DNA from 3 places in the Shewanella sp. UCD-FRSSP16_17 genome. Region 3 is predicted to be linked to each of the others. Evidence: predicted binding sites of a transcription regulator. Region 3 holds the regulator's gene; each other region holds the start of a gene.
What was found. Region 3 encodes LexA, which represses DNA repair genes until DNA is damaged. Its sites were predicted from a motif close to TACTGTATNNNNATACAGTA; they were not measured.
Positions count from the first base shown of each region.

Region 1: the regulator LexA is predicted to act here: its motif matches at 9,121-9,140, upstream of dinG (ATP-dependent DNA helicase DinG).
Region 2: the regulator LexA is predicted to act here: its motif matches at 3,776-3,795, upstream of A9267_RS21085 (DNA topoisomerase III).

Region 1 is NZ_LZFV01000001.1:1,123,191-1,134,366, forward strand. Features, by position in the region: gene A9267_RS04740 (MotA/TolQ/ExbB proton channel family protein) at 1-245, opposite strand, end outside; gene A9267_RS04745 (DUF3450 domain-containing protein) at 245-1,027, opposite strand; gene A9267_RS04750 (hypothetical protein) at 1,475-1,720, opposite strand; gene A9267_RS04755 (TonB-dependent receptor) at 1,808-4,657, opposite strand; gene A9267_RS04760 (porin) at 5,101-6,288, opposite strand; gene A9267_RS04765 (DNA polymerase II) at 6,512-8,941, opposite strand; gene dinG (ATP-dependent DNA helicase DinG) at 9,191-11,176, shown strand, end outside.
Region 2 is NZ_LZFV01000050.1:31,440-42,615, forward strand. Features, by position in the region: gene A9267_RS21075 (hypothetical protein) at 1-401, opposite strand, end outside; gene A9267_RS21080 (prohibitin family protein) at 616-1,494, opposite strand; gene A9267_RS21085 (DNA topoisomerase III) at 1,699-3,714, opposite strand; gene A9267_RS21090 (hypothetical protein) at 4,146-4,328, shown strand; gene A9267_RS21095 (hypothetical protein) at 4,524-4,850, opposite strand; gene A9267_RS21100 (VOC family protein) at 4,953-5,357, opposite strand; gene lepB (signal peptidase I) at 5,576-6,265, opposite strand; gene A9267_RS21110 (dienelactone hydrolase family protein) at 6,607-7,497, opposite strand; gene A9267_RS21115 (DUF2164 domain-containing protein) at 7,591-7,836, opposite strand; gene purF (amidophosphoribosyltransferase) at 7,985-9,496, opposite strand; gene A9267_RS21125 (CvpA family protein) at 9,530-10,018, opposite strand; gene A9267_RS21130 (SPOR domain-containing protein) at 10,134-10,727, opposite strand; gene folC (bifunctional tetrahydrofolate synthase/dihydrofolate synthase) at 10,741-11,176, opposite strand, start outside.
Region 3 is NZ_LZFV01000046.1:199,427-210,602, reverse strand. Features, by position in the region: gene A9267_RS18060 (cytochrome c oxidase assembly protein) at 1-280, opposite strand, end outside; gene ctaD (cytochrome c oxidase subunit I) at 282-1,898, opposite strand; gene coxB (cytochrome c oxidase subunit II) at 1,908-3,476, opposite strand; gene A9267_RS18045 (cell division inhibitor SulA) at 3,918-4,424, opposite strand; gene lexA (transcriptional repressor LexA) at 4,421-5,038, opposite strand; gene plsB (glycerol-3-phosphate 1-O-acyltransferase PlsB) at 5,448-7,868, shown strand; gene mtr (tryptophan permease) at 7,880-9,124, shown strand; gene A9267_RS18025 (helix-turn-helix domain-containing protein) at 9,159-10,202, opposite strand; gene A9267_RS18020 (hypothetical protein) at 10,363-10,707, shown strand; gene A9267_RS18015 (HlyD family secretion protein) at 10,704-11,176, shown strand, end outside.

The sequences.
Region 1 (11,176 bases), on a different contig from region 3:
TCTTTACCACGTTGAACTTCAGCAGCTAAAGCCGCTTTTTCACGCTTTAAAAGAGCGGCTTTATCGCCACGCTCATTTAAAAATTCAGCTTCACGCTTTTTGTTAGTCTTATTCGCGTTAGCACGATCTGTTTGTACTTGTTTTAATAATTGGTCAATCGTCTTTGGTGCATCAGCAGCACTAACCATTCCTGAAGTTAGAGACAAAGTTGCAGCAACGATTGCTGTAGTAATAAACTTTTTCATTATTGCGCAGCCTCCGCAGCAGGGATTGGTAAGGCGAATAGATCAGGAGCACCTTGTCCACGAGCCTGTTTAATTGCTTTGCTTAAGTTACGAAGATAGCTATCTTCTAACTTATCCCAGCTTTTAGATTCTTCGTTATACATCCAAGCCGACTTTTGATCTTGGCTTTGCGCATATAAGCTAACACGGCCAAAGTTTAAGAAATCTACTAAGACTTCTTTGCCATCTAGCTCTAATTGACCTGTTTCAGCAATTAACTTTGAACCGTATTCACGTTCAATGTTATATGCGTCAAGAATTAGACGATATTTTTCAGCTAGTGTTACTTCAGCGCTGTTAAGAGTATCTTTTAAGCGTTGAACACGAGCTTCACGTGCGTCTTGATTGAATGGCAAGTCTAAAGCAATAAATTGCTCTAATGCTTCAACCATTTTAAACATTAAAGGAACAACACCTTGTCTAAGAGCATCAACACCGTCGATATCGTCTTGGATCAGTTTCATTGTTGCTTCTTGGTCTGCAACTAAGCCTGCAACGTAATCGTTGTAAGATTTTAGTGATTCACGTTCGTCAGCTACTGAGCCATACTCGAAAAGCATGTCTTGTGCTTGATCAAAATATTTATCTACTTTGTTTTGAGATGCAGCTGCATCAGCATGAATTTTGCTATCAGCTTTTTGTACATCGCTTAGAGGATCTGCAATCACGAAGTTGCTGCTAGCTAATGCAAGCGCGCCAACAAGTGCAGTAGCGATTTTTGTTCTATTGCTTACCTTGGACATAGTTCCCAACCAATTTATAGTGATTTAGAAAGCTTAACTAATGAGTAACAACTAGGATTATATTGTTAATCCTGACTGATACTGCTAAGTCTATCTTTCTCTTGTGATTGTTAGTTTTTTCTTCCCTATTCTATACCTGCTAAGGCATAGACCCGCTCGCATCATTTCACAAAATGTTGACCTGTGTCAACATTTGAGAACATCAAAAACTACTGGAAAGACGTGTTAAACGCTCTTGATTAGTCGAACGTTGTATTTTTAAGCAAAGTGAGACTGAAATAGAGTTGGAATCTTGGTGACTAGCTTGAATTTTATCAATTATTAAGTCATTTAATTTATAAGGTAAATAACTAAGTTCATCTAAAATAGAATAAAACTAATATAAATATAAAAACAAAAAATCCCAATACAAGTTCGTATTAGGATTTTTGTCAAAAAAATGATTGATCATATATTAGTATGAGCTTGTGTTTGCCCTTTTCTCCATGCTTCTCGTAAATCTTGTTCACTCTCTTTTCTAAGTTCGTCTGATAACTCGCGCGTCATACAAGTTTTTCTTTTCAAATTACTCCCTGTTTTCGCTACATATTCACATACTAAGTCTTCATCATTGTAACTGACGGTATCATCAGTATTCTGTGCTGCGCAGCCAGATAATAAAATCAACAAGATTAAAGCTGTAAATTTATCCATGTTTTACTCCATTAAATTGAAAAAAGACATGGTTTTTTCAAACCATGTCTATCAGATTTACTTACTAAATTTATTTAAAAACTAATTTTAGAACTTAACGCCAACACCTAAGTACAAGTGTCTACCTGTTGTAGCATATGTACGTGGGTCAGTATTGTCATTGAAACCAGTCGCCGCATATGGTGGGTCTTGGTCAAATACGTTGCTGACTCCAATAGTAGTACTTACGTTATCAAAGTAATAAGTAAAGCGTGCATCATGTACCGTTTGGCTATCAACTGTACGAGAATCACTTAAATCATCAAGATCTGTAGAACCATCATTGTTAGCATCAAATGGCTCTAATGCTTCACCAATGTAACGGATCTTCCAGTTAGCTGACCAGTTATCTTGTGCTAAGTTAATGTTGAAGTTAGTTTTCCACTCAGGGAAGTTACCATCACCACTTGTACGACGGAACCAACCAGCGTTTTCAATCGTTGAACCATCAGCTTGAGTGATTTCGTAAGTGTCATAGTATGTAGTATCTAGAACGAAGCTTAAATCACCGATACCAGTTTCAATACTGTATTGAGCATTGAAATCATAACCTGATGAATGTACTCCACCCACGTTAATGTTACGATTATCAATATCACTTGAGTTACCATATAAACCTGGGAATTCAGGTCCATAACGAGTAATTAAGTCACAGTAAGTACCTTCTTCAGCACATTTATCTAAAATTAACTGTTCACCAATTGTAGAAATTGCGTTATCTAAATCGATATCCCAGTAATCAAGCGTAAATGATAAATTATCAACAAAACTTGGGCTCCAAACAGCACCGATAGTTACAGTATCTGCCTCTTCAGGTGTTAAATCTTCATTACCACCTAGAGTTGAAGATAATTGGTCACCAATAGGCTCAAAACCGCCTGCTGGAACGCCATCAGCGATACAGAAAGGAGTCGGATTTGTAGCACACTTATCTGAAACTAAAGGACTGTTATCAGAGTTACCAGCGAACAACTCACTCGTAGATGGTGCACGGAATGCTGTAGAAACAGTACCACGGAACATTAATCCATCAATTGGAAGCCAACGAAGACCAAGTTTATAGTTAGTTGTGTCACCAAATGTACTGTAATCAGAATAACGGATTGCACCGTCAATTTCTAAGCTTTCAGCACCAACTACACCAGATAGTAATGGGAAGTTCATTTCTGCATAAAGCTCATCAACTTCGTAGCTACCTTGAGTTTTTTGGCGGCTTGAACCACTAGTAATACCAAGTGCAATTAATGCATCTGGTAAATCTGCGCCTTCCTCTTCACGGTGCTCAGCACCAAATACCATACCTACTGGACCAGCAGGAAGCTCAAATGCATCACCAAATACACTAGCACTTAACACTGTTTGTTCATTAGAACCTAAGTCATGTGCTTCGAACGTAATATAATCAAGCATTTCTTGAGATACTTGAGTATCTGTACCTGGAATACCAAATGTATTTAAAGAAACACAATCAGCGATAGGAGCATCAGCAGTACCACAAACAATATCGCCATTTGCATCCATAAACGATGGACCTACAGCTAAGCTAACTTTTTCAAAGTTAACACCACCTGCACCGGCTGTGCTAGATGAGTTTTGACCGTAAACGTAAGACACTTCATAACCCCAAGTGTCAGCAAACTCACCAGCGATACCAAATACACCACGTACAGTATCAACTTCGAATGTTGAATCACGTCCACCAGTTTCAACCATACGACGACGCCAATCAGCAATATCAACTGTCTCGCCATTGTCATTCTTAGGACCTAACTGTTGGTTCCAATAGTTGTCAGCAGAGTAAGTTGCATCTGTCCAACCGAAGAATGCAAGAGGTGCTAATGGTAATGGAGCAAGTTTAGTTTTAGATGAACGACGGTTAAATGAGACTTCTGAGAAGAAACGCACAGAATCATTAAAGCGATATTCAGCAGATGCATACATACCGTAACGCTCTTGAGGCGTTAAGTGATAGTTTGCAGGTGCATAGTTATAAGTATCTTTATCCCAATCCCAGCAATCATACCCTGTAGGGTTTGTGAAATCAGAAGGATTAGATTGACCAGGGCCATTAGCTGCGCCATGAGTAAATGAATTACAAGTTGCGTCATCAATGCCATTGTTTACGCCGTTATAACGACCCCATGGTGGCGCAGAAGAACCGCCTTTATCTAACTCGCCAGTGGCTGGGTTTAAGTCATATTCAAAAGCTGACCAATCACGGTCACCAGACATTTGCTCTGTTTGCTCTGTGTAATATGCACTTACTACCGCATTTGCTTTGTCACTACTTACACCAACTGTGAAATCTACAGTTTTAGTTTCGCCATCCCAGTTCTCAGTAGAACCGTCATAAGAAACGTTAGCTTCGAAACCTTCAAAATCATTACGAGTGATGATGTTTACAACACCAGCAATTGCATCAGAACCATAAACAGCTGAAGCACCGTCTTTTAACACTTCAACACGTTTAATGATTGCAACAGGAATAGTACTTAAGTCAGCAGATGCGTTAGCACCAGTACCTGAGTTAACCATACGACGGCCGTTAACAAGTACCAATGTTCTTGCGCTACCTAAACCACGTAAAGAAACACGTACTGCACCAGAACCACCGTTGTTAATAGCAGTGTTAGTTGCTGCACCAGCAACTGCAGGAATTTCTTGTAAGATATCACCGATGTTAGAAATACCTGATTCAACAAGATCTTCACGCGTAATAACTTGGACAGGGTTAGCACCTTCCATGTCAACACGTTTGATTCGTGAACCGGTAACTTCGATGCGTTCAACTTTTTCACCTTCTTCAGCAGCAAATGCTACTGGAGTGGTGAATGCCGCCGCAGCCGCACCGCTAATCATTGCTAGACGCACTGATTTAGCTAATAAATTCTTATGCATTGTCAATCTCCCTGGACTTATATCTTTCTTATTTTCCAAACTCGGTAAAACCAAGCTGGTGAATGTGTGCGAATTACACCGCTACTACATTTCAAGAGCAATAAAATCACAAATGAAACATTAATTCAACATATGTTTCATTAACATAACGAGAGTTTCCTTGATAATGGTAGTTAATCTGTCCATTTTAGTGGACAGTATCAGATGATATAACTACCGCAAAACCATAAGACATTGATAGGTAACAGTTTTATTTATTACCAATCAGAACTAAGCTTATTAACATTTTGTTTTCAAATGAACGATATTTAAACAGCTTCATTTCATTGCAAATGGTGAAATACATACTTATTGGTACAAAGTTTTAACATTTAACTTCATCTTTTTTATTCTAAACAAAAAAAAAGCACCCTTTCGGGTGCTTTTTATCAGTGATTAAACTACTAAAGCGTATATCTGATACCGAAACCGATACCATCATCATCTGATAATTTCATAGCAGCTTCTTCACTACCACTGAAGTCACTACTATCAATACGACCTTCAATATAAATTACAGTGTTGGCATCCCAGATGTAATGCAAACCAGCAACCGTGAATTGACGTTTGAAAGTATCACCGTTGTATTCCGCTTTATATTCGTCACCAGCATCTAAGATGTTGTATGAAAGAAATGCACGGATGTTGTTATCAAAGCGGTATGATACTAACGTCTCAACACCATATGCTTCAGAAATTAAGCGACCTAAATTGTCAGTATCGTGGAATTCTTGTTTACTGTAGTTTGCAGCAGCATATAAGCCTTCAGCATCCCAGCCACCGCCATATGTCAAACCAAAGCCATAAATGATGTCAGTTTCTTCGATTTTTTCGTTTTCGATAGTTTCACCTTTGAACTCACCAACGTTCACACCGGCAGTCACAACAAAATTATCGGTAGCTTGGTAAGTAAGGGCTAAGCCATAAGTGTTGTTATATTCGATTGTCGCAACAGTTTGTTGAGCACTGATCAACGGAGCCACAGGCTCGTCACCAATACTTCCATCTGATAATACGTCAAACTCATCTTGTTTTAACTGAGCTTGAACTGCAAAGCTGAAGTCACCAAATGCATTACGGTATTGAACCGTTTTATCACCACGACCAGTACCGTTTACAGAACCATCACCTTTGTTATATGTGTAAGTACCAGAAGCATCACCATCCCAAACAAAACCGTAGTTAGTGTTATAAACGACGTCGTACCAAGCACCCCATTGCTTACCAATCGTCAGCGTACCGTATGTATCATGGTTTACACCTACATAGCCTAAACGGTTCGATAAGAAGTCACCATTCTCATAAGAAAGTTGGTCATTGTTATAAATAATTTCACTGTCACCAAATGGATTTACGCCCCACTCTAGTTTAGCAAACGCATTCCAACCATCGCCCATTTGGCGATCAAAACCAAAGTTAATGCGTGATGCACCATTGACTACTTCTGTAGTGTCTTGACCGTGATAAACACGTGCATCAATGAAGCCACCAATTTCTACTGAGTTCTTGTCATCTTTATAGATTTCAATTGCTGAAGCTGTTGGTACGAACATCACTGCTGCTAGTGTCGAAGCGATTAAAGTCTTTTTCATCGAGCTAAACCTTCCCATTTTAAATTCATCATTGTTGCTGGTAACAGTCCATTTTGTTTGTATTATCCTTTCAACAAAGGCTAGCATGCTGAAATATCACGAAACAAAGAAATGAGCGCAATTTCCGTATGAATATACTAAATACACACATCAAACAGTACAATCAACTACCAAACTATTCAAAAATAGTAACGAATAACCACAAACGCAATATCAAATAACACTAAATTAACATTATCTGATGACTACTAAGACTATCAAACCCTTCCCCTAATAAGGCTAAAACTGGCTCTGCTATCGGCTTTATCTGTTTTTCGATGTAATAGTCATAATCTATTGACTCATTTACAGCAGTAATAGGCTGAGCTCCATTCAATGTCATTCGGTACTCAATTAATGCTCCTCTTCTACCTTTATTCTTATCACCTGTGATCTGGCAAAGCCTAATGGCAGCTTTAACGTGTGGTGAGGATTTAGCGGTATATTCTTCTACATGACGTTTCAATCGTTTTCTAAATATCAACTCATTATCGAATTGCCCCAAAGCCAATTGCTCAAGTTGCTCGTATAGATAAGATTTAACGTCACCATTAGAAAACAATAAAAAATACAAATGGTATTGGATCCTTCTCGCTAACGGGCTCCAATCGCTTCTTACTTGCTCCATTCCTTTGAATGTAAGAGAGAGTTGCCCTTCGGCATCCTTTGATGCGCCGACGTAACGCTTTTTACTGCCAGCTTCTGACCCTCTTAAGGTCGGCATAACAAACTGACTAAAATGACTTTCGAATTCTAGCTCCAAATGACTAGTTAAAGCGTATTCATCCAGACAACGCTGTTGCCACTTAACTGTCATATCATGTGCTAGTTGCTCTCCTAGTTTGTTGATATCTTTTACTTGATGCTTTTCACCCAACCACACAAATGTTGAGTCTGTATCACCATAAATAACCTTATAACCCAATTCTTCAATCCAAACTTTCGTTTGTTTCATAATTTGATGGCCACGCATTGTGATAGAACTTGCCAGTTTAGCGTCATGAAAAACGCACCCTTTTGAGCCTAAAACGCCATATAAAGAGTTCATGATAATTTTAATTGCTTGAGAAAGAGGTTTATCATTATCTTGTTTTGCTTTTTCTCTTTGCAGAGAAAGACTAGCAATAAGACCAGGTAAAATTGCATTATGACGATTAAACTTAGCTTCCAAAAAGCCGTCAACATCATCTTCTAAAGGGTTAAATTTTGCTTCAACAAGACTTTTAGGGTCAATTAAGAAGGTACGTATTATTGAAGGGTACAAACTTTTAAAATCGAGGACTAATACATCTTTATAAAAGCCTGGAATGGAGTCCATAACATAGCCACCTGGAGATTCTAAACCATTGCTGGCTGCTCTCGCTGGTGCAACAAATCCACTTCTATGAAGATGCGGTAAGTACAAGTTATTAAATGCAGCGACCGAGGCACCTACTCGCCCAAACTCAAGACCCGTTAATTTTGCTCTTTCTAATGCAAAAGCCAGTAATTGAGTCTTTTTAAAGATATCCCACACTAACCTACAATCAGTTAAGTTATAAAAAGCTAATGCTTGTTTGTTGTGCTCAAAAAGGTGACATATTTCTTGCCCACGATTTTCAACATGATCAATGGCTTTGCCTTCGTTTAATAAGTGCTGAGAAACATGCTCTAGTGAATAACGCTCGAATTGATAAAAAGCCGCTTTTATCCAATCAATACCATCAAGTACAACCCGTCCAGGCAGCGATAGTGTCTCAGGACGATACTTATCTTCCACCTTCCAAGTCAGCGCTTGTTCATCGCGACCGATTAATAATGCTATTTGATGTATTTGACAACGCTTATACAGTAGCGCCAAATCAAAGGTCACCACCGCCCAGCCAATAATGACATCAGGGTCATACTCTTTGAACCAAGTTATCAGAGCTTTAATTAATGAGACTTCATCACTCACCCAGAGAATGTCATCATCGCTTAATTTGTCGCTATCAAACTTTTTGTTATCTATTGATTCAGACTCTCCTACCATGATGACTTTCTGATAAAGGTCGGTTTGCTCATCTAGCGCTGAATGTGAACCATATAAACCAACAGAATACAGTTCACCAGTTGGGCTGCATTCAAAATCTAAAGACACCATTGAGACAGGCACATTAACTTCTGTTCTTCTGGCTTTGCTTGCTAAGTAAGTGTGAGTCCTTGGATGGTTATCAGTGTTATACGGCAGCTGTGATAAAGGAGCACTAATGGCAAATTCAGCTTGTAATGCTATAAATCTTTCTATTAAAAAACGTTGTTCAGGTCTAATATCTGCTTCATAAATTTCAATACCAGCGTCATTAGCAATGCGCAGCACCTGTTTTAACATCGTTGTTGATTTTACATAAACACAAGAAACATCTTCGTAATTAAAACTTTTTAGGCTTACCGGCTCAATTCTTATACCAGTACTAAAATGACTTAAAATGAACTCAGAATCTATCTGCTTACAAAAGCAAATAACATCAGACTGCTCCACCTCAATGATTGCTGGACCATCAGCTGTTTTTATAAAATACTGCAATAGTAATCGGCCATGTCGATAAATGGCGTGTCGGGTGAGTACGAGCCCTTTTAGGGTGTTTTTTTGCAATTGAGTGTCCATGGATTAACAAGATTACTTTACATATTGAGTGTGATTAACTGAATAAGGTCATAGCCATAGATATTCATAACATCTAAGATCGAGCCCTTCATTATCCGATTTGAATCCTGTCGCTAAAAGTCTTCGCTTAGCTTTTAGCTAGATTATATATTTCGAACAACTAAAATCACTGTTATTATGTACAGCATATAACAGCTAATACAGAATTAGTAAGTAAAGATTGCTAATGGACCCTACATGCTAACGGATCATATCAAAACCCAGATCCGCACTATCTATAAAGATATTGCGACTGCGATGCCAAATTTTCGTTCTCGCAGAGAGCAAAACTTTATGGTGGCAGAAATATCAAAAACCCTAGCTGGTGACTATGATAAACAACGACGCATTATGGTTTGTGAAGCAGGAACCGGTATTGGTAAATCCCTTTCTTATATTCTCGGTACGATTCCATTAGCTTTGGCAAGTAAGAAAAAGGTCTGTATCGCGACAGCAACAGTAGCCTTGCAGGAGCAGTTATTGCATAAGGATTTACCTTTCTTTTTGCAACAATCTGGCGTTGATTTTAAATTCGGTTTAGTTAAAGGCCGCCAGCGTTACGTATGTTTAGCTAAACTCGCTGCCATGATAGGTCCTGAAGACACATCTCAGATGGCAATGTGGCAAACTAAACCAGATCAAAGTCAAATAAATCTCCTCAAAGCCCTACATCAAGATTTTAACGACAATAAGTGGAACGGCGAGATTGATACATTAAAAAAGCCTATTCCTGACTTTTTATGGCAGCAAATTTGCTGTGATAAGCACAGTTGTCATCGCCAAATGTCGAGCCATCATCACTGCCCTTTTCATAAAGCTCGTGAAGATGTCGAGACCTGGGATGTACTTATTGTTAATCACAGTTTGCTGTTTGCCGATCTAGAGTTAGGCGGTGGCGTGATTTTGCCAGAACCTGAAGACATGTTTTATGTCATCGATGAGGCTCATCACTTGCCGACGGTAGCAAGAGATTTTTCAAGTGCTCAAGCAACATTGAGGGGGGCAAGTGATTGGCTTGAAAAAGCGTCAAAGACCTGCTCCAAACTTCAAAATCAACTTAAAACCACACATATTATTGCCCCTGTGCAAGCAATGCTCGATCACATTGACGATTTAGTGACTCAGCTTAATCAAGTTGCCCATTTTTGCGACACACAGCCTAAACTTTTTGCCAACCCAGAAACGCGTTTACGATTCGAAAATGGCAAGCTTCCAGAGTCTTTACTAATACAAGCAGAAAACTTAGCAACTACATCAAATCTTGCAGTAAAACAATTTACCAAGATCCAAAGTGTACTGAATGAAGCTATCAAAGATGGTGAACTACCAAAGCATCAATCAGAAGCTGCTTTATCAGAGGCCGGCTTTATACTGCAAAGATTAGAAAACCTCGCAAAACTCTGGAAAATGCTAGCAAAAGAGGATTCCAAAAAAGGGGCGCCAATGGCTCGCTGGGCAGAACTCATTACCGGTAAGCAACAAGATTACCTATTTTGTGCCTCTCCAATTGAGGTCGGTTTTATGCTTGAGCATATGCTCTGGCAAAAAGCGGCAGGCGTTATATTGTGTAGCGCAACATTAAGAGCCTTAAATAATTTCAATCATTTCGCTCACCAAGTCGGGTTGTCCCTAAATGATGGTAGTCGTTTTTTAGCCTTGTTATCACCCTTTGATTATCAAAATAATGCGACATTGTTTATTCCACAAATGGAAAATGAGCCCACTGAAGATGCTTTTACAGATGAACTAGCAGAACAAGTTATCGCACTCGTAGAAGATGAAATGGCGACATTAGTACTGTTTGCCTCATATTGGCAAATGGAAAAAGTAACAGATAAGGTCAATGGTAAAATAGCCAAAGACCAGCTGTTTGTGCAAGGAACCATGCCAAGGCAACAAATTTTAGAGCAACACAAGCTCCGCTGTGACCAAGGTAAGCCAAGTATTATTTTCGGTACAGGAAGTTTTTCAGAAGGGTTAGATTTACCCGGTGATTACCTTACCAATCTGATTATTACCAAATTACCCTTTGCAGTGCCAACTTCACCAGTTGAACAAGCGCATGCAGAATACATTAAGAGTAAAGGTGGTAATCCATTTTTACAGCTCACCATTCCAGATGCATCACGCAAATTGATTCAAAGTTGTGGTAGATTACTCCGTAAAGAAGATGATTATGGTCGC
Region 2 (11,176 bases), on a different contig from region 3:
ACGATAAGGATGGCCGCTATCCATAACTCGTTATAAAAAAAGCCGATCGTACATAGCCAGAACACTAACTTGGCTTGCCCTGTATGCGCCGCATATTTTTTAGGCAGTGAGTGCAATTTCCAATACCCCCAAATCGCTAAGCAAATTGTCACTATTAACATCATTGTTAATGCGCCAATAAAGACTTCAGTGTCTAAGAACTTGTCTTTAAGTGCTGATGTTGTTGTCCAGTAGTCAGCTGGAATATCTTGATGATGGACAGTAAAGCCACTGGCCAAAAATACCGAACCAAGCGCCACTGTGATTAATGCCAATAAGATAAAAAACTTAGCTTTATGACGAGCAAAAAAGCCGTTAGCTGACTGAGTGCTAGGATGCGTTGTAGTAACTGTATCTGTCATAACCTGCCTTAACGTAATGAGAATGAATCATCGGGTATGGCAGAAATTATAGGGAGTGCACGCGCGCTAAACTTACCATTGTGCGCCACGTTTTTTTACTTGATAAAATCGGTCGCAATACATTGGAGCAAAAAAAGCGCAATAGTAAGACTATTGCGCTTATCGATTGTAGCTATTGGCTACTGGCTACTGGCTATTCAGGGCTGAACTGGATTTAATGACTTTTAGTCTCACGAATATCCATAATAGGCATAACCCCCTCACCCATCATGGTGCTAGGCAACTTACCATCCCACGCTTGGGCTTCTGTTAACTTCACAATTAGTGGATTGTTTTTAAGAGCTTTCGCCTTTGCTTCAATGGCTTGTGCTTCTGCCTTACCTCTTAACAGAATTGATTGCGCCTCAGCTTCGGCTATTTTTAAAATACCTTTTGCTTTAGCATCTGCGGTATTCACCGCACGTAATGCTTCTAGACGCTGTCTTTCAAGCTTGTGCTCTTCAGCTGCTGCTAAGTTCTTCTCAGTTTGTTTAATCTCAATCGAGTTAATGTATTTTTGCGGAAGAATAATATTCTCGATTTGAATGTTATCTACAACCACTGGGAAGTTTGCCATTTCTTCTGATAAACGACGCTCAATCCCTTGTATTGCACTGGCCCTATCTTGAATTAACTGCTCAGCTTCAAACTGTGGGATCGTATCTTTGGTCGCAGAACGAAAACGAGGATCTAAAATACGCTGTTCAAATTGACTTAAGCCGCCATAACTTTTAAACAAATCTAAAGCGGCTTCTTTGTTGACAGTCCAGTTAACCGATACTTCGATGGTTACAGGCATTTGCTCTTTAGTGCTTGAAGCCATTTTTTCAGCATTTTTACGGGTTCTAACTTCAATGACTTCGACAGTTTCAATAAATGGGATTTTAAAATGTAATCCAGGGTTTTGTTGATCCATTGCTTCGCCAAAGCGTTTAACAACCCCTACATGCCCCTCGATAACGATGTAGTAAGAGTTAAAAACTGCAATGATTAATAATAATAAAGGCAAGGCTTTAAATAACGAACCTGTGCTAAAAACATCCTTGATATTCATAAACTTCCTTTTGATTTAATGATGTAGTTAAATTAAAGGCGCTAGATTACCTAAAACAAACAAAATCGCAACATCAAATCAAAAAGAACCTTGTAAAGCTTGTATTCGCACGCGCGTTACTCAGTAACAGTAACGCTATTCGAGCAACACTAAGCTAATCAATAGCCATACCTTTATATTGCTTGGCTTACTCCATAAAACCAATTAACTCGTTGCCTTCTTTGATGGCCTTTTCTTAGAGGCCGATTTTGCACCCGTTGTGGACTTGCGTTTATAACCCGTTTTTGCGCCGCTTCGGCGTTTTTTGTAACCTGGACCTGTCACACCCGCTAAGGCATTAGGTAACTGATTAGCAGCTTGAGTAACCAACTCATTGAGCTGGGTAATTAAAGGAGACATAAACGCATCGTAACGTAATTGCTTTTGGCTAATGGCATCTAAACTACTTTCCCACAATGCGGTCATATCAGGTGTGGTCGCACTTTCTGGTAGTGAATGAACGAGTCCGACTCCGACTTGGGTTGCCACAATTGACTTCCCTTGACGCTGTAAATAACCTCGTTTAAATAATAATTCAATAATGCCTGCACGAGTCGCTTCAGTGCCTAGTCCATCGGTATCTTTAAGGATTTTTTTTACTTCGCTATTGCTCACAAAACGATTAATCCCTGTCATGGCGCCAAGTAATGTCGCATCAGTAAAATGCTTCGGTGGCTGGGTGGTTTTCTCAAGCAGTTCACCACGAGCGCAATGTAATTGCTGACCATTTACGAGCGGAGGTAAGGTGCTGAGTTCCTCTTCATCTTTATGCCCACTTGGGCCATTTGTATCACTCATGCTTGTTTTGCTCGATTGGCTTGAAGCAAATAGTTGTTTCCACCCCATTGCAGTTTCTTGTTTCGCTTTAGTGGTAAAGAGTCCTCCAGCAATGGTCACTTCCACTTGGGTTTCATCATAAAGATAAGCTGGATAAAACTGGGCTAAATATTGCCTCGCAATGTGCGAGTACAATTTCGCTTCTTTGCTCGATAAAGAGGTTAAATTAGCCATTTTTTCAGTGGGAATGATGGCATGGTGAGCGTCGACTTTTTTATCATCCCAAGCTTTAGATTTAAGCTTAGCGTTTGGCGAATCAATTTTTGCAGTTAACGTCGCGTCATTACTGACAATTGCTTTTATCACCTGCGGTGCGAGGCCGTGTTGTTCAGCAGGTAAATAACGACTATCTGAGCGCGGATAAGTAATCAGTTTATGGCGCTCGTATAAGCTTTGACAAGTATCTAAGACGTCTTTTGCGCTCATACCGAAACGTTTAGCTGCATCAATTTGCAGTGACGATAAGCTATAGGGCAAAGGTGGATTTTGGCGTTTACTTTTTGCTTCAAGCTTAGTTACTTGTGCAGGCTGATCAGTAATTCGACCAACAACATTTTCAGCTAAGCCCTTTGCTAACACGCGACCTTCTTCATCCATATATGGCTGGCACGCTTCACTTGGCTTCCATTTAGCGGAGAATGATTCATTTTTGTCAGTTAATAAATGCGCAAGTACTTCATAAAAAGGTTTAGGGACAAAATTGGCTATTTCCTCATCACGCCTCACGACCAAACCTAAAACCGGTGTTTGTACTCGGCCAACCGACAATACCCCCTGATAACCCACTTTTTTGCCTTGAATGGTATAGGCTCGGGTCATATTCATGCCATATAGCCAATCAGCACGGCTGCGAGCTAATGCTGATGTTGAAAGCGGAACGAACTCTTTATTGCTGCGCATTTGTCCTAGTGCTCTTTTGACAGCACTTGGGTTTAAATCACTAATAAGTAGACGCTGGGTTTGGGCAAGTTTGTCGGCTTTTACACCCGCATGTGCTATCACTTCATCAACCAGCAATTGCCCTTCTCTATCTGGATCGCCCGCATTAACAAGACTTGAGGCTTGTTTTATCAATTTTTTAAGGGTGGATAACTGCGAACGCGTTTTAGATTTAGGCTTAAGCTTCCAACTGTCAGGCACAATTGGTAAATRTGCCAATTGCCAGGACTTGTAGGCTGGATCGTAAGCGTCTGGCTCAGCTTGCTCTAGCAAGTGCCCGACACACCAAGAAACATAGTTGCCATTAGCATCCATGATATAACCGTCGCCTTTTTTATGGGGCTTTGGCAATACATCGGCAATAGCGCGACCTAAGCTGGGTTTCTCGGCAATATACAGGATCATTCAATTCAAACCGTTTAAATCAGTTAAGCCTTTTAATGCAGGCTTTTTAATATCATGCTGATACTGTATATAATTACAGTGGGCAATTACAGTAATTATTTAAAGTTTTTTTATTTTATCCATAAAAAATTTAGTTTGGTAATCGATGGCAATAAATGACGCCTGCACGACAAAATATTACCTTCAAGCATGTTAACGAACTAGAATTGGCGAGCTTTACTGCTTTTTTTGTAGTTTATTTTCATAACCGAAACATAAAGAATATAAAATCGCTCCAACAGCCATATAATTGACTTTTCATACCGCTAAAAACAAACGTTTCATCTAAATTAAGATAATTAAAGCTGAAATAAAGTTGATCTGGATCATCATTGTTAATGAATTCTTGGGATAGGTTTAGTTATCGCAAATTCTGAGCTCAGGAGCCCGTTATGGAATTGAAACAATGTGAGAAGTGTTACACAGACGTCTGTGTTAACGGGAAATGGTTTCATCATGATCATTTGACTACAAGTGCTTACATGTTAAATGGTGGCTCACCAGAAATGGTTGAACTTGCAAAAATGCCAACTACTGAAACTGAGTTAATCGATATGCTGACCAGCACTTTCTAAGTAAAGCTTGCTGATTTTATACAGCTAAAAGTGGCAACAAAGCCCTATGAATTTTGATAAAAGAGCAGTGCTAACACTGCTTTTTTTATGGCTGCTATTTAAGCTCATAACCAGAGTGTATTTTGGCTTTAGTGCTATTTTAAATGATAAATTAAGTGCTATGTCGTAAAGAACGATGTGCAGACGATTTATCCCCTAATCTGCATTGTCTGCTAGTTGCTTCGCTTTCATAGTACGTAGCACTAAAATAACGATAGCAGTGACTGCTGGACTCAATATTGTCAGTGCAGTTTTGGTTGACCATACCGTTATCAGAGCATCGAGATCGTTATGGGATGTGTAATAATCAACAGGGTAATAGAAAATCAACAACCACAATGGTATTGAGCTTAAGACAGTATGAAGCATGTACTTGCTGTCAACCTCTCGCTGCTTAGCTTTTTTATTGCACAGATGAATAACACCAATGGTGATAACAGAGAAAACCACTGCCACACCCCATAAAAGAAAAGCAATCACCATTCCCATTCATTACCTCAATAAACGATTAATTAAACTTCATTACTGCATTTAACGCAGCTTAAAATACGACTGTTATCGCTTTATTAAACAGGCTTATTCAACTTACGAATTCAACTCAAGTAAGTCCCATTTATTGCCGTATAAATCTTGAAACACCACGACTGTGCCATAGTCTTCTACCCTAGGTTCTTCATTGAATACCACTTCATTGGCCTGCATTAACTTATAGTCACGCCAAAAGTCGTTAGTTTGAAGAAACAAGAATACCCGACCTCCAGTTTGATTACCCACCGACTGTTTTTGAGTTTCATTGCTAGCTTGGGCTAATAGCAACTTGGTGCCATTGCCATTTGGCGGTGACACTAACACCCAACGTTTTCCGCCACCTAAATCGGTATCTTCGACTAAGGTAAATTGTAGTTTTTGGGTGTAAAAGGCAATAGCGTCATCATAATCGTCAACGACTAAAGCAATCATTCCGATTTGCTGTTGAGTAACAGTCGACATGCAATATCCTTTTAATTGAATACGAAATTAGCACTAAGATTGTAAGGGTTTAATTAGAAAAAAATCAGATTTATTTTATTGATATAAAACAAGTTAAACTTTTAAAGGTAGGATTAAATTCAGCGAGAAGTAAAAATAAGCCACTCATTAAGGTGTGGCTTATTTCGAATTAATTGGTCAGCAAAGAGTAAAGTGCTTTAGTGACAATTTAGCCTCTTTTAGCCACTGACAAGGGAATGGAAAAATCTATCATGCCTAGGTAAATAATAATTATCATAATTAAAAGACATCACAACACGCTTTGTGCGTCCGATGATTTCATTGCGAGGCACAAACCCAATCACACGTGAATCAGCACTGTTATCCCGATTATCACCCAATACAAGATAATACCCGGTTGGCACAGTAACCTCGTTAAACTTTGAGCGTATTGAGCCCATTTTATTCACTCTTATTGAATGCGCCACGCCGAGTAAATCTTCAATCTTATCCTGCGTATCATCTTGATAACTTTTACCTTGATTACGATTACTCTTATAACTAAGATCATGATAATTAATGTTTTGATGGTTAATCACTAGTTTATTGTTGTATAACGCTACGGTGTCGCCAGGTACGCCAACGACACGCTTTACCAGTCTATTTCCAGCAGCTTCGGAGTCAAAAATAATGATATCTCCGCGAGCTGGATCGCCTGTTTTATATAAAGAAACATGAGTAAAAGGAATGCGAACATCGTACGCCATTTTGTTTGCAAGAATTCTGTCACCAATTAATATGCTTGGCTTCATTGAGCTTGTAGGCACGGTATACCAATCAGCAACTGCGCTTCTGAATACACTCATTAACGCAATAAAAATCAGCAGTGATTTATACTCTTTTAGCAACTTTGTGAGTTTATTTATCATCATAATCCCTTATGTTTAGCCATGAACCTAGTGCTAACGCTAAGCTTGCGGCTTTACGCTTACCGTTTTATGTAATGCACTTTCTGTAATGAACCTTACGTAATAATTTGAGCACTTGATTAAAGCAATTATAAGGCCACTATTATTTACAATAAAATCAGTATCTTAATATTTTTAGGCTTAACTGAAATGAGTAATATCACCACCTTTTAGTCTTTTAACCTAAACAAGTGATACGTCGTCATATGAAAATGAGTTAAACAAACCACTCGTTCAAAATTTTCGCATTAAAAAAGGAAGCCGAAGCTTCCTGTTATTGTGGCACCATCAATGACGAGTCGTTAACTTAATTTCTCTGTAAAAAAGCTAATGGTACGATCCCATGCCAGTTTAGCGTTGGCTTCATCATAGCGACCTGTCGAATCGTTATGAAAACCATGCTTGGCGCCTTTATACATATGCATTTGATAAGGCACTTTATAACGCTTTAAATCAGCTTCGTAGTCAGGCCATGATTTATTAACCCGTTCATCTTCTTCACCAAGTTGTACCATTAATGACGCTTTAATATTTTCTCGAAGCTCTTTCTTAGCGGGTGTCCCGTAAAAAGGCACCCCTGCGGTAAGCAAGTCAGATTCGACTGCTGCAAGATAATTGACGATATAGCCGCCGAAACAAAAACCTACCGCGCCTAGTTTTCCATTACTGTTTTCATGGGATTTTAAGAACTTGGCTGCGGCAATAAAGTCCTGCTGAATTTTATCGCGATCCATTGATCGTTGCATCGCACGGCCTTCGTCATCATTACCAGGATAGCCACCAAGTGGATACAGCGCATCAGGTGCGAATGCAATAAAACCTGCCTTAGCTAGGCGGCGAGCGACATCTTTAACATAAGGATTTAAGCCACGATTTTCGTGAATCACTAATACAACAGGTAATGGACCTGTTTTATTCGCAGGTACCACAAAATACCCTTGACCTTTACCGTGCCCCTGTGGCGAGTCAAACGTCTCATAAGTCGCTTTAATATCTGCATCATTAAATGATACTTGCTCAGCAAGAGCATAATTAGGTAAAAGCGCAGATGTCAAAACACTCATGGAGTATCCCACAGCGACTAAAGTACCCAGCTTCTTCATGAAGGTTCGACGGTCCATACCGCCGTGGGCATATTCATCATACCAATCAAACGCTTCTTGCGGGATATCATCTCTTTTGGGTTGAGACATTGTTTTTCCTCCATCAAAATAATGATACACAGATCACGATTTATCTAACCTAGTGGAGCGAAGGAAAAAAGTAAATAGCGATTCCCATTTCAGTTAGTTGACGTCTTTTTCAATACCATAAATGTCTTCATCAATTGTTTCTATACGAGCCTCAAAAATAGCTCTTGCATCGTGCAATCCTTGGTTGTAAAAATGCGCGCCAATATTTTTGCCTAAAAAATCTAACAAGAACTCTGCTTCAAATTGACCTAAGTCTTGGTCTAGCTCATCTTCAAAATAACGTTGAAGCTTATTCACCATCACTTCTCTTTGTTCTGCTGTCAGTTCAATTTTAGACATTAAGCCCTTCTCCTAAACCACAATATTGTGGGGGTAACGATGTAAAAACAGGTTGTATTTAATCTTATATCATAAATGTTTGATTGAGTTTCAGATACAAAAAAGCCAGCTTTCGCTGGCTTTTCAAATGCAATGACGTCACGTCAAATTAAGGATGACAAACGTTGTGCATCTCTAAGTTAGTACCAATGTCTTTGCTATTTGCTTTAGCATCGTCATTACGTAACTGTGTTAGGTGATCTAAGTAAGCTTGGTCAACATCGTTCGTGATGTATTGACCATCAAATACTGAGGTTTCAAAACGTTTAATTTCTGGGTTTTCCATGCCGACTGCATCAACTAAGTCAGTTAAGTCTTGGAAGATAATACCGTCAGCACCAATGATTTTAGCAATTTCATCAGCATCACGGCCATGAGCAATAAGCTCATTAGTGGTTGGCATATCAATACCATAAACGTTAGGAAAACGGATTTCAGGAGCAGCAGAAGCAAAGTAAACTTTCTTTGCGCCAGCTTCACGAGCCATTTCAATAATTTGCTCAGAAGTGGTACCACGTACAATAGAGTCATCCACTAACAATACGTTTTTGCCTTTAAACTCAGTGTTAATAGCATTGAGTTTACGACGAACAGACTTCTTACGCTCTTGCTGACCTGGCATGATGAACGTACGGCCAATATAACGGTTTTTAACGAAACCTTGACGGTAAGGAAGATCCATACAACGTGCTATTTCTAACGCGATATCACATGAGGTTTCAGGAATTGGAATAACAACATCAATGTCGTGATCTTCCCATTCTTTTTGAATTTTAGCGCCCAACTTTGCGCCCATATTTACACGGCTGCCGTAAACAGAGATTTTATCCATTGACGAATCAGGACGTGCAAAATAAACAAATTCGAAAATACATGGTGCATAGCTTGGTTCAACTGCACATTGGCGAGTAAATAGCTGGCCATCTAATGAGATATAAATCGCTTCACCTGGCGCAACATCACGCATCACTTCAAAGCCTACGGCATCTAATGCAACGCTTTCAGAAGCGACCATATACTCAGTACCCGTTGGGGTTTCGTGCTTACCAAGCACTAACGGACGGATACCAAACGGGTCACGAAATGCAACTAGGCCCTGACCAATAATCATCGCTGCAACAGCGTAAGCACCACGAGTTTGTGCATGAACTTTAGCCACGGCATCAAACACTTCATCAGCGCTTAACGTTAAGCTTCTTGTTTCTTGTAGTTCGTCAGCTAACAGGTTTAACAACACTTCAGAATCTGATGTGGTGTTAACGTGGCGACGTTTTTTCACTAGGCCTTCAGCCAACTCAACTGTATTGGTTAAGTTACCATTGTGAGCCAATGAAATACCAAACGGTGAGTTAACATAAAACGGCTGTGCTTCTGAAGCACTTGAGCTACCTGCGGTTGGGTAACGCACGTGTCCAATACCGGCTTTACCTTGCAGGCGTTGCATATGTTTTACTTCGAAAACGTCTTTAACTAGTCCATTTGCCTTACGTAAACGAAACGCGTTCTTGTCAACAGTCACAATACCTGCTGCGTCTTGACCACGGTGCTGAAGCACGGTCAATGCATCATAAATGGTTTGATTAACCGATGACTGACCAACTATTCCGACGATACCACACATGGGTAAGCTTCCTCATTGTAAGATGTTTTATATTTATATTTTGGGTACAAAGCTGGAGGTATTTTCCAGATAGTCAAAAAACCACTGAATAACCACACCAAATTGGGGTACAAGTTCTGATTCTTTCCACCAGTCCTGATTTGGCGAACCGGTAAAAGCATCAAGAAAAAATAATATCGCGCTGACAATTAATGCCCCGCGCAGCGCACCAAAACACAAGCCTAAGACTCGGTCGGTGCCTGATAAACCGGTTTTAGAAACCAGTTGACCAAGTAAATAGTTAACTAACGCGCCAATGATCAGTGTGGCGATAAATAAGATGGCAATGGCTACGCCATTTCGCATAGTTTCGTCGCTCATTTGAGTCAAATGAACGGCTAAATCTTGATAAAATTGGCTAGCAATAAAGAAGGCAGCAAACCATACCACTAAAGACATGGCTTCTTTGGCAAATCCGCGAACCAAACTGATGACAGTTGATATGCCGATGACGATGAGAATAGCGTAATCAATCCAAACCATTGAGATGGGGATCCGGTATAGATGTTAGGACGGCGCGATTCTAACAGAGACAGAAAACTTTCTCACCCACTGCTAGATAAATTGACTTTGCGCTGTACCAAACAATAGTGAATAGTTAGTTTTCTAGGGGATTGTATTTAACAATTTTACCTTGAAGACCCGTTATTTTTTTAATTTTCTGTTGCTGAGTTTTTAGCTTGTCGGCCGATAAATCTGGGCCAACAAACACCTTTGTGAGCGAGCCATCAATTGGTTTTGCAGGTAAGGTATAAGCGGTAAACCCATTTTGACGCAGTTGTTTTACTAACCCTTCAACATTTTTGGCATTATTAAAACCACCGAGTTGTAGCGTATAACCCGCTTTAATTGGGGTCGCTTTTTTCTCTACAGGCTCAGATTTAGCCACTTGCTGCGTTTGAGTATTCGTTGGTTTTTTAGCTGGTTCAGTTTGAGCTTGCTCCACAGTCTCTTCAGAAGAGCTAACCAAATCTTGAGTCTGCGCTATTTCTTCGACTTCAAAAGTCTCAGGTTTATACCCTTCACCGATATCATCTTTAGCTTGTTCAGTGATAACAGGGCGAAGTGGGATCTCGGTAAATTGTTCGACTTCTCGTTGTTTTTTCCCATCGAGCAAATCAGGTAAAAAAATCACCCCGAGCGCCACAATTACGACAGTTCCAACTAAACGATTTTGAAATTGAGCAGACAATGTGTATTCCCTTTTATAATAATTCGCTAAAGCCAGCCACAGTGTAAAATGAGCCAAAAACAATTACCACATCATCAGTGGTAATATTTGCATTAAGACTTTGCCATGCTTGATTTATCGAAGAAAAATGTGACGATTTTAGCGGTGGTTCATGTTGTGCAAGCATACCAGCTAATGCAGTGGCCTCTAGCCCTCGTTCCACTGGTAAATCAGTAAAGTACCATTCATCAATAACGCCTTTCAGTTCAGACAAGACTGCGGCTGCATCTTTGTCTTTTAACATGCCACATAAAGCAATAATACGTGCAGGTTTATATTGCTGTAACTGGGAAGCCAAATATTTTGCTGCATGTGGGTTATGCGCCACATCGACTAACACCTTTGGGCTGTCTTGTACTTGCTCTAAACGCCCGGCTAATGATGCTCTAGCAATACCCGTCATAATATCT
Region 3 (11,176 bases):
GCTCACCTGGATGAACCTGTATTCGGTTCACTTTGGGGCCAAACTCCCATGGCATACTGCCTTGCACTTGGGCGATAAATTCAATAGTAATGGTGCGTTCTTTATCAACGACCACCGCTTCATAACGACTTGCTGTACCTTGAGGCTTTCCGTTAATGCCTAAGGTCTCGCAAAGCACGTCATAAAGCGGTACCAGCGCAAAACCAAAGCCGAACATACCTATTGATCCTAATACCAGACCTATAAGTAAGTTACGGTTTGATTTTGTTGGCTGGCTCATATCACTTCACCTCTGGTGGTGTGGTGAATGAGTGGTAAGGTGCTGGGCTGGCAATGGTCCACTCCAGTCCTTCAGCGCCTTCCCAAGGTTTATCAGCCGCTTTCTCGCCACCTTTGACACATTTAATCACTACGGCTAAGAAAATTAGTTGTGATAAGCCAAATGCGAATCCGCCGATTGAGACAATTTGATTAATATCAGCAAATTGAATGGCGTAATCTGGAATTCGGCGAGGCATGCCTGCTAATCCTAAAAAGTGCATCGGGAAAAACAGCACATTGACTGAAATCACGCTACACCAGAAATGCCAGCGCCCTAGGGTTTCGCTATACATATGGCCAGTCCATTTTGGTAACCAATAATAGGCAGCAGCCATAATAGAGAACACCGCTCCAGTCACCAGTACATAGTGGAAATGCGCCACCACGAAGTAAGTATCATGGTATTGGAAATCAGCAGGTGTTATCGCCAGCATCAATCCTGAAAAACCACCAATGGTAAAGAGAATAATAAAGGCAATCGCAAATAACATAGGGGTTTCGAACGTGATTGAACCACGCCACATCGTTGCTACCCAGTTAAATACTTTTACCCCTGTCGGCACCGCAATTAACATGGTGCAGTACATGAAAAACAGTTCAGCAAATACTGGCATCCCTGTGGTAAACATGTGATGCGCCCAAACCAAGAAGGATAAAATCGCAATACTGGACGTGGCGTAAACCATCGAAGCGTAGCCAAACAACTTTTTACGACTAAAGGTGGGAATAATGGCCGAGATAATCCCGAACGATGGCAAAATCATGATGTAGACTTCAGGGTGACCGAAGAACCAGAAAATATGCTGGAACATGACGGGATCACCGCCACCTGCGGCATCAAAGAAACTGGTACCAAAGTATTTATCGGTTAATACCATGGTAACCGCACCTGCAAGTACGGGCATCACCGCAATCAGCAAGAATGCAGTAATGAGCCATGTCCATACAAATAATGGCAACTTCATCCAAGTCATGCCTGGTGCACGCATATTAACAATGGTCACGACCACGTTAATTGCGCCCATAATCGAACTGATCCCCATGATATGCACCGAGAAAACAAATAGTGCAGTGCTATCAGGGCTATAGGTTGTTGATAGCGGTGCATAGAAAGTCCAGCCAAAGTTAGGGCCGCCGCCTTCCATAAACAACGAACTCAACAGAATCGCGAAGGCAAATGGTAAGATCCAAAAGCTCCAGTTATTCATTCGAGGCAGTGCCATATCAGGTGCTCCAATCATCATTGGGATCAGCCAGTTGGCTAACCCTGTGAAGGCGGGCATGACGGCACCAAATACCATAATAAGACCGTGTACTGTGGTCATTTGGTTAAAGAAGTTAGGGTCAACTAACTGTAAGCCTGGCTGAAATAGCTCTGCGCGAATGACCATTGCCATCGCACCACCAGTGAGGAACATAATAAAACTGAACCATAAATACATAGAACCAATGTCTTTATGGTTAGTGGTTAATATCCAGCGCATGATGCCTTTTGGCGCGCCATGATGGTGATCATCATGGCCGTCATGAGAATGTTCATCATGAGCTGGGGTAGTATCTTGTGTAATTGTGCTCATCTGTATCCCTTACTTTCCATGACCAACAACATCGGTGGCTTGAACAGCATCACCAGTATTATTTCCCCAAGCATTTCGCTCATACGTCACAACAGCTGCGAGTTGCTGCGGTGAGAGTATGGAGCTAAATCCTTGCATTGCTGTACCAGGTTGGCCATTGATAACCACTTCAAGGTGTCCTTCAACAGGCCCCATGACTAACGGACTGCCCACTAACGCAGGGAATGCGCCAGGTAAACCTGTACCAGCGGCTTGGTGACATGCAGCACAGCTGCTGAGGTAAACTTGCTCACCCATTGCCATCAGCTCATCCATAGATAAGTCATCCATAACAACGTCAGGTGTTGCTTCTTCAACGACGTCAGCAACCACTTGTTCTACCTCAGGTTGTGTCGCTGGTAACTCAGCAGGCAAAGTGACAGGCGTTGGCTTATCACTTGCTGAACTTGCATCGCTAGGTGCCCCACCAGAGTTCACATCTGCAGCTTGAACCACATCACCAGAATCATTACCCCAAGCGTTTCGCTCGTAGGTCACAACAGCTGCAATTTCTGTTGCAGTAAGCTGTTTCGCGAAGGCTTGCATGGCAGTACCAGGCTGGCCGTTGACGACAATATCAATGTGGCCAGCAACTGACCCTTTAATGATTGGGCTGCCGATAAGAGACGGGAATACACCAGGTAGTCCTGCACCATTTGGTTGGTGACAAGCGGCACATCGGCCCATGTAAACTTGTTCACCTTGAGCCATCAACTCATCAAAGGTCAGGGTTTGCGACAGTGACGCTTCGGCCGCGGCTTTTGCATCAGCAGTGAGTTGTTTTTGATCTTTCAGCCATTGCTCAAAGTCTGCTTCAGAAACGGCTTCAACTACCACCGGCATGAATCCGTGGTCTTTACCACATAACTCAGCACATTGGCCTCGGTAGGTACCAACCTTATCAATCTTGGTCCAAGCTTCATTAATAAAACCTGGGTTAGCATCTTTTTTCACCGCAAATGCAGGAACCCACCAAGAGTGAATCACATCATCTGAAGTCATTAAAAAGCGTACTTTACGATTGATTGGCAGAACGAGGGGCTTATCGACTTCAAGTAGGTAAGTTTCAGTTTTCGTTTCTGTCCCAGTAATTTGATCGGCAGGGGTGGAAAGTAAACTGTAAAACTCGACGTCTTCATTAAAATAGCTGTAATGCCATTTCCATTGAGAGCCGGTTACTTTAATAGTTAACTCCGCATCACTTGGGTCTTCCATAGCAATGAGGGTTTTTGTGGCAGGAATTGCCATACCAATGAGGATAAGAAACGGCACGACAGTCCATGCTATTTCCACTTTGGTACTATCATGGAAATCAGCAGGTACTGCACCCTTTGATTTTCTATGATAAATCATGGAGTAAATCATGATTCCAAATACCACAACACCAATAGCACAACAGATATAAAGAATGATCATATGGAGGTCGTAAACCTTACCACTGATCTCTGTTACCCCTTGGGTCATGTTAAGCGGCATATCAGCCGCTGCAAGTGGCACTGCAAAAAACAGCACCATTAATCCATACAACAATCGCTTCACAAGACTACTCCTCTGCCAATTGCGATTTGCAATAACAACAAGGAAAAGTCACACAGTAATACTCTGCTCTATGCAAACTTTTCTATTCCCGAAAAAGTTTGATCACTTCAAAGTACACGGTGGCAGTGAGTATTAATACTCGATTATTCTATTGGGTTTTGGTGGCCACACTTGTACCTAATACTGAACTTTTCAATTCTTAAATTGACGCTTTTTTATTCAAGGCTTTCTATACCGCATGGTACCAGCACAATCTTTACAGCGTTTTATCACTTATGTTCATTTTTACCACTAAGAGAGGTCAATAAATGTTACCCCCTTGTTAACTACATTACTTGGAGATTAAATATTGATCAAGATCACTTTATCATCTAATTTGCTGAAAAAAGGCGCAAAAAAAAGCCCGTCACCGAAATGAAGGGCTTTTTTAGCAAATAGACTTTAGTGAAATGCAGATAAATTCAATTGGGTTGCAGTCACAGGATTACTGGCGTTTAATTGGTCATCACGTAAGTGAGTATTTACATCTTCGATAATGACACCTTGTGCTAAGGCGCTTTTAGCGACTAATTGAATGCGACGATTATCACGAGCATCTAATGGGGTTGTCCATGTAATCACTGCGCTGGATGTACCACTTGTGAGTGCTTTTTCCATTGCCCACAGTGTTTCGACTTCATCTTTAGTGTGAACCAGTAATACACGGTCCATTCTGACATTGGCGTTCGCTAGAATTTGTTTGTAACCAATGTGAGGCGGATTAATCAGTACAATCCATCGCCCTTGTTGACTTAATACGGCTAACTGGCCGCATAGCTGAGTTAATTCAGTTAACCCTTGGTTAGCTGTTTGTTTGGTTTCGATACCTTGCTTTACTGGCGCAGCTGCTGATGCCATGTCCATCCATAAACCTGGGTGACGTGGTGCATTACCTATTAATGTGTTCATAACCAACCTCCATTACGGATAACGCCAACAGCGAGCCCTTCAATCGTAAGGCTTTGGCATGTTAAATCGACTTTTATCGGCGAGTACTGCTCGTTTTCTGCATGCAGATAAACAACGTTGCCTTTCTTTTCAAAACGCTTCACGGTGACATCATCATCAACACGGGCAACAACGACTTGACCATTTTTAGCTTGCTGCATTTTGTGAACCGCTAATAAGTCGCCTTCAATAATGCCAATATCCTTCATACTGTCGCCACGAACACGTAGTAAGAAATTAGCATTGGGTTTAAACATTTCAGGATCAACTTGAAAGTATTGTTCAACATGTTCTAGCGCCAAAATTGGTTCACCAGCCGCAACCTGACCAATCAGTGGTAAGCCTTCTTCAACTTCCTCTTCTTCTTGGACCATACGGATACCGCGAGAGGTACCTGGAATAATTTCAATGCAACCTTTTTTAGCGAGTGCTTTTAAATGTTCTTCTGCAGCATTAGCACTTTTAAAGCCTAATCTAGTGGCAATTTCTGCACGAGTTGGTGGCATACCTGTCTCGGCAATATTGCATTTAATTAATTCTAGAATTTCAGCTTGTCGTGGCGTTAAAGGTCTCATGTTGATTCCTGTTTTTTTATACAGTGACTGTCATTATATACAGTATCTTTGGTCGCGCAAGTATTAACCAACATTTTTTGCTGATAAAGCAATAGATATGAATTTTTATCGAAGTTTCTAGTTGTTTAAAGTTAATTAAATCAGTAGTTTATTGTTTTTGCGGGGCGTCGGTAAATTAGTGTGTTTTATTATTGATGACTCAAGTGAATAAGCCAAAAAGTACTGGATACCGTCTATTTATACAGTACTGTACCTAAATGTTTTGCTACTTACTAAGTGATTGATACTTGATGTTAGAACCAACAAAACTTGCTACTTAAATGTTAACTAGATTTACCGAGGTTAGTGTAACTGAATGATATTCTGGTATCCTATGCGCAATAAATCGTTGTTGATAATGCGAAGACCCATGCTAAAACCAGATTCTATCATTGCTAAATCATTACGTTGGATTCAGAAATTAATGGTACACAGTGTTGTTGTGCCTGAAGATCCGTTCGCTGACCTTAACTTAGATCCTGACAAGCCAGTGGTCTATGTGATGAAAACGGAGTCGCTGAGTGATATTGCTGCCTTACATGAAATGACAGCTAAATATAACTTGCCAAGTCCGTATGAACGGTTAGATGTTGATGGTTTCAATACCCCTAGAATTGTGTGTGTGGAAGGGCGTAAACCCTTGTTTGGTAAGCGCCATAGTAGCGATAAATTTGTAGCAAACTTTACTAAGTTGCTCGAATTACACCAAAAGAACAAAGAACTCGACATCCAGCTTGTGCCTGTAAGCCTATATTGGGGGCGTATCCCAGGTAAAGAAGATGACACCATGACCGCTGCGGTTTTTGAGCGTGAAAACCCAACATGGTTACGTAAATGGTTAATGATTCTATTTTTAGGTCGCCATAACTTCATTCAATTTTCTAATGCCATGTCGCTGCGTTATATGGCTGATGAACACGGCACAGATGTCAGTATTGCGCATAAGCTTATCCGTGTGGCTCGTGTGCATTTTCGCCGACAACGTAAGGTGATGACGGGGCCTCAGCTTCCTAATCGTCAAGCGATGTTCAATTCGCTGTTAAAGTCAGAATCCATCAAGCGTGCCATTCAAGAAGAAGCCGTTAACAAAAAAATTCCCGAAGAAAAGGCACGTGAAAAAGCCATTGAGTACCTTGATGAAATCGCGGCAGACTATTCGGATAACTTGATTCGTATTGCTGAGCGTTTCTTAACTTGGCTTTGGAACAAGTTATACAGTGGTATTAGCATCAAGAGTGCGGAGCAAGTTCGTAAACTGCATCATGATGGTCATGAAATCGTTTATGTGCCGTGTCATCGAAGCCATATGGATTACTTGTTACTGTCATATATTCTTTATTATCAAGGCATGGTTCCACCGCATATTGCGGCAGGGATTAATCTTAACTTTTGGCCGGCAGGTCCAATGTTCCGCCGTGGTGGTGCCTTCTTTATCCGTCGTAGTTTTAACGGTAATAAGCTTTATACCGCAGTATTCAGAGAGTATTTAGATCAACTATTTGCTAAAGGCTATTCAGTTGAGTATTTCACTGAGGGTGGTCGTTCACGTACTGGCCGTCTACTTGCTCCTAAAACAGGCATGCTAGCGATGACGGTAAACAGCGTATTGCGGGGTATCGAGCGTCCTGTGACCTTAGTGCCAGTGTATCTTGGCTACGATCATGTCATGGAAGTGTCGACTTATCATAAAGAATTAAGTGGTAAGAAAAAGCAAAAAGAATCTGTATGGCAAGTGTTTGGTGCATTGCGTAAGTTGGGTAACTTTGGACAAGGTTACGTTAACTTTGGTGAGCCAATTAACGTACAGCAGTTCTTAAATCAGCAGTCGCCAGATTGGCGTGAAGAAGTGGCTAAAGATCCCGAGCAAAAACCAACATGGTTAACGCCTGCGGTTAATCAATTAGCCAATAAAGTGATGACAAACATTAACAGTGCAGCAGCTGCGAGCTCTGTTACGTTAACCAGTATGGTGTTATTAGCCGCTGAACAAAATGCATTAGAGCGCACAGAGCTGGAACGTCAGCTAGATTTATATCTTAAATTGATGAAAGAAGTACCTTACACTGATTACACCTCAGTTGCTCAAGGCAGTGCTAGTGAATTAGTTGATCAATGTCTATCACTGAAAAAGTTTACTTCGCACACTGATCAAATTGGTGAAATTATTGCGATTGAAGAGTCTTCAGCAATTGCGATGAGCTACTACCGTAATAACATCATCCATTTAATGGCAGTTCCTTCGTTAATTGCGAGTTGCTTGGTGCAATACGAAGAGTTTAATCGTCAAAAAATTCATGAAATCGTTAATGACTTCTATCCGCTACTCAAGGCTGAGTTGTTTATGGGGATTGAAGACTTACCCGCTTACATTGATAGCGTATTAAACTTATTTGTTGAGCAACAGCTTATTTCGGGTACAGACGAGTTTGAACTCAATCAAAGTAATATTACCCAGTTAATGTTATTGTCTGAAACTGTCAGTGAGACATTACAACGTTACGCGATTATCTTTAATTTATTGGCTTATAAACCGGATATTGAACGTTCAGATCTAGAAAGCGCGAGCCACTTATTAGCTCAGCGTTTAGGTGCTTTACACGGAATTACTGCGCCAGAGTTTTATGATAAAAAACTCTACAATAATTTGAGTGTAAAATTAAAAGAATTAGGGCACTTGTCGGGTAATGACAATCAGTTTGCTGTCATCCGAATTCGCGACCATGCCAATGGTATGTTGCGTTTATCTGTTCGTAAAACCATAGTAGATAGCGTCACTATGGAACATGGGTAACCACTAACTTTATGAGTTCAACACAATCACAACCGCACAATAAATCATTATTAGGCGGTGCTATGATTATTGCCGGTACCACAGTCGGTGCCGGTATGTTTTCCCTTCCTGTTGTCAGTGCTGGTATGTGGTTTGGCTATTCCATTGCCATGCTAATCGGTATTTGGTTTTGTATGTTGGTGTCAGGCTTAATGCTACTTGAAACCAACTTGCATTTTAAACCTGGCGACAGTTTCGACACGTTAACCAAAGTGACATTAGGCCAATTCTGGCGGATAGTTAATGGGCTTTCCATTACCTTCGTATTATATATTCTGACTTACGCTTATATCAGTGGTGGTGGCTCTATTGTGAACCACACCTTGTCAGGTATGGGCATTCATTTACCACAAAGTATTGCAGGCTTAGTGTTTGCCCTTGTGCTTGCTGCGATTGTGATGATTAGCACTAAAGTGGTCGACCGTATTACGACAGTAATGCTTGGCGGGATGATCATTACTTTCTTTTTAGCCGTCGGTAATTTGCTGATTGATGTGGAAACCGTGAACTTGTTAGTCCCTGACGGACAGGCGAGTTTTGCTCCATATATTTTAGCTGCCATTCCTTTTGGTCTGACAAGCTTTGGTTATCACGGCAATGTGCCAAGCTTAGTTAAGTATTATGGCAAGCAGCCTAATGTGATTATCAAGGCGATTTGTATCGGTACCTTTATCGCGTTAGTGATTTACACGTGCTGGTTAATTGCCACCATGGGCAATATTCCTCGTAGTCATTTTAGCGATATTATCGCTCAAGGTGGGAATATGGGCGTATTGGTTGCGGCATTGTCAGATGTGATGTCCAGTGCTTGGCTAAATACCATGTTAACTTTGTTTGCTAATTTGGCCGTTGCGTCATCTTTCTTAGGGGTGACCTTAGGCTTGTTTGATTATTTAGCTGACTTATTTGATTTTGATGAATCAGCTAATGGCCGAATCAAGACCGCTGCTGTGACCTTTATACCGCCAACCATCTTAGGCTTATTATTCCCAGATGGTTTTTTAATCGCTATTGGTTTTGCCGCTCTTGCCGCGACAATTTGGGCTGCTATTGTGCCAGCGATGATGGCGTATAAGTCACGTAAAATGTTCCCTGATGAGAATAGCTTTAGAGTTCCTGGTGGTACGCCGCTAGTGGTTGTAGTGATTCTTTTTGGTGTGTTAACAGCAGCTTGTCACTTATTGGCAATGGCTGATTTATTGCCTGTTTATCGATAAGCTATACGCAATATTGATAATCTAAAAAAGCCCTCTATTGAGGGCTTTTTTGATGCAATTTTTCAACGTACTGAGTCGGTGATTGATGATGTAATCGCCTAAAACTTTTACTGAAGCTGCGAACACTGGCATAGCCAAGTAGCTGCGAAATCTCTTTAACTTCTTTGCCTTCAAGCATATATTTCACTGCTAAATTTCCTAAGATATAGCGCATTAACTCTGTAAAACTAAAGCCATTACGCTGCAATCGTCGCTGTAATTGTTGTTTCGAAAAACCACATAATTCCGAAAGGGAATCTAATGTGGGTAAACCATAAAAACGTATGTAATTCACCAGCTCATAAAGCACTTTAGGCGTGTCATGGGGTTGAGGCATATTTAAATATGAGTCGAGTTGATTGAGGCTAATACTACTTTTGTTATTGCGCTGAATATGTTGGGAGGTGGATAGCGAAGCCAAAAAGTGTTGTTCAGAGCTAATCAAGGAGTCGACATCAAGCCATATCTCGGTTTGCGGCGCATTCCAGGTCACTTTGGTTCCAAATATCGCTTCGCTCTCCTGTTGGTTAATGGCGGGGCCGCTGAGCATCACTTTAATCGGGGTGAAGTCTTTGCCTAAAAAGTGCTTGCAGGTATTTAGCAGTGTTAAGGCTATGCGGAGCGAGTCATGGGATTTGGCTTTGCCGCTGACATAGTTATTGCGATAGCACCATTTAATAATCTTATTCGACTGAGCACCGTAGTAACTTGCACCTGAATGAAAACAAGCCATGGCATAGTTAATGCGCCGAAAGGTAATTGCCAAGTCTGGAGTCGCCAAGAACCAGTTGTTAGGCATATTAAATTGGTTGACGGTTAAGTAGTGTTGGAGCGTCAACATATAATCTTGAACATTCGATAATTGCTCAATCTTACTCAGCCACATTGATACTTCCGAGTAAGGGATTAATGTCATGGGCTCATTCAACAAGCTTTGAGGGATCGATAGATCCTTTGCTGTGATGCCATAGTGGGCTTCAACCCCTTTTAGCACGGGTAAAATGCAGCAAACTCGAATAAATGAAACTTCAAATGCCATGTCAATTTCTCGTTAAGTGCTTGGGATCGGTAGATGATATTTAAGTAACTATATATATCAAAAAACAATGATAATTGATACGTATGGTTACTTTGTGTTGTAGTTTTGTCGTTTGGGTGCACACTACGCAGCATCTAAGTTAACAAGAGGTGCAATCACTATGAGTTTATTCAGTATGCCATTCGTCGATTCTGGAGTTGATGTTGCACTTCATGGTGTGGCTTTAGTTGTATTGGTCGGGGCTGTCGCTGCCGCAGGATTCGGTTTTTGGAAAGTTCACGAGTTGCCGATTCATAAAGCTCACAAAGAAAAACATCAACAAATAGGACTGATTACTGCGCTCACATGGATAGGATTTATCTGGCATTGGGTTTGGGTGTTAGCAGTCATGGTCGCGTTTATTGATAGTGGTAAAGCATTAAGAAGGATCAGAGATATTTGGCGAGAGAATGAACGGGAAGAGCCTGTTACCGCCACTCCAGCAAAAGAGGAGATTAGCTCATGATTGAAGGTTTAGCTGTTTGGGCGTTGTTTATCTATATTTTACGCTTGGTAGGTATGCCTTGGAATAAAGGCACAAAAGCTTTTTCATACTTAGGCGGTGCTGGCTGGTTACTGTTTGTATGGGTAGGACTATTAAACTATGCGCCTATGGATATTACAGGTGGCTCTGTTGTGCAATCTCCGCATATTCAATTGCGTCCAGCTTCGACACAAATTAAAGGTAATGTAAAAGGTATCTATGTCGAACCTAATCAAAGAGTAACAGCAGGGCAATTAATCTACGAGATAGATGATGAGCCTTATCAAATAGCGCTGAATAAGGCTAAAGTGCAGCAACAAACAGCTAAGGTTGCATTGTCACTTGCTAAAGAAGATATAGGTATCGCTGAAAAAGTGTTACACGCTGCGCAGTCTGATGTTGCGATTAATCAAAACCAACTGCATGCGAGTAAAAAAGACTTGGTGTGGAA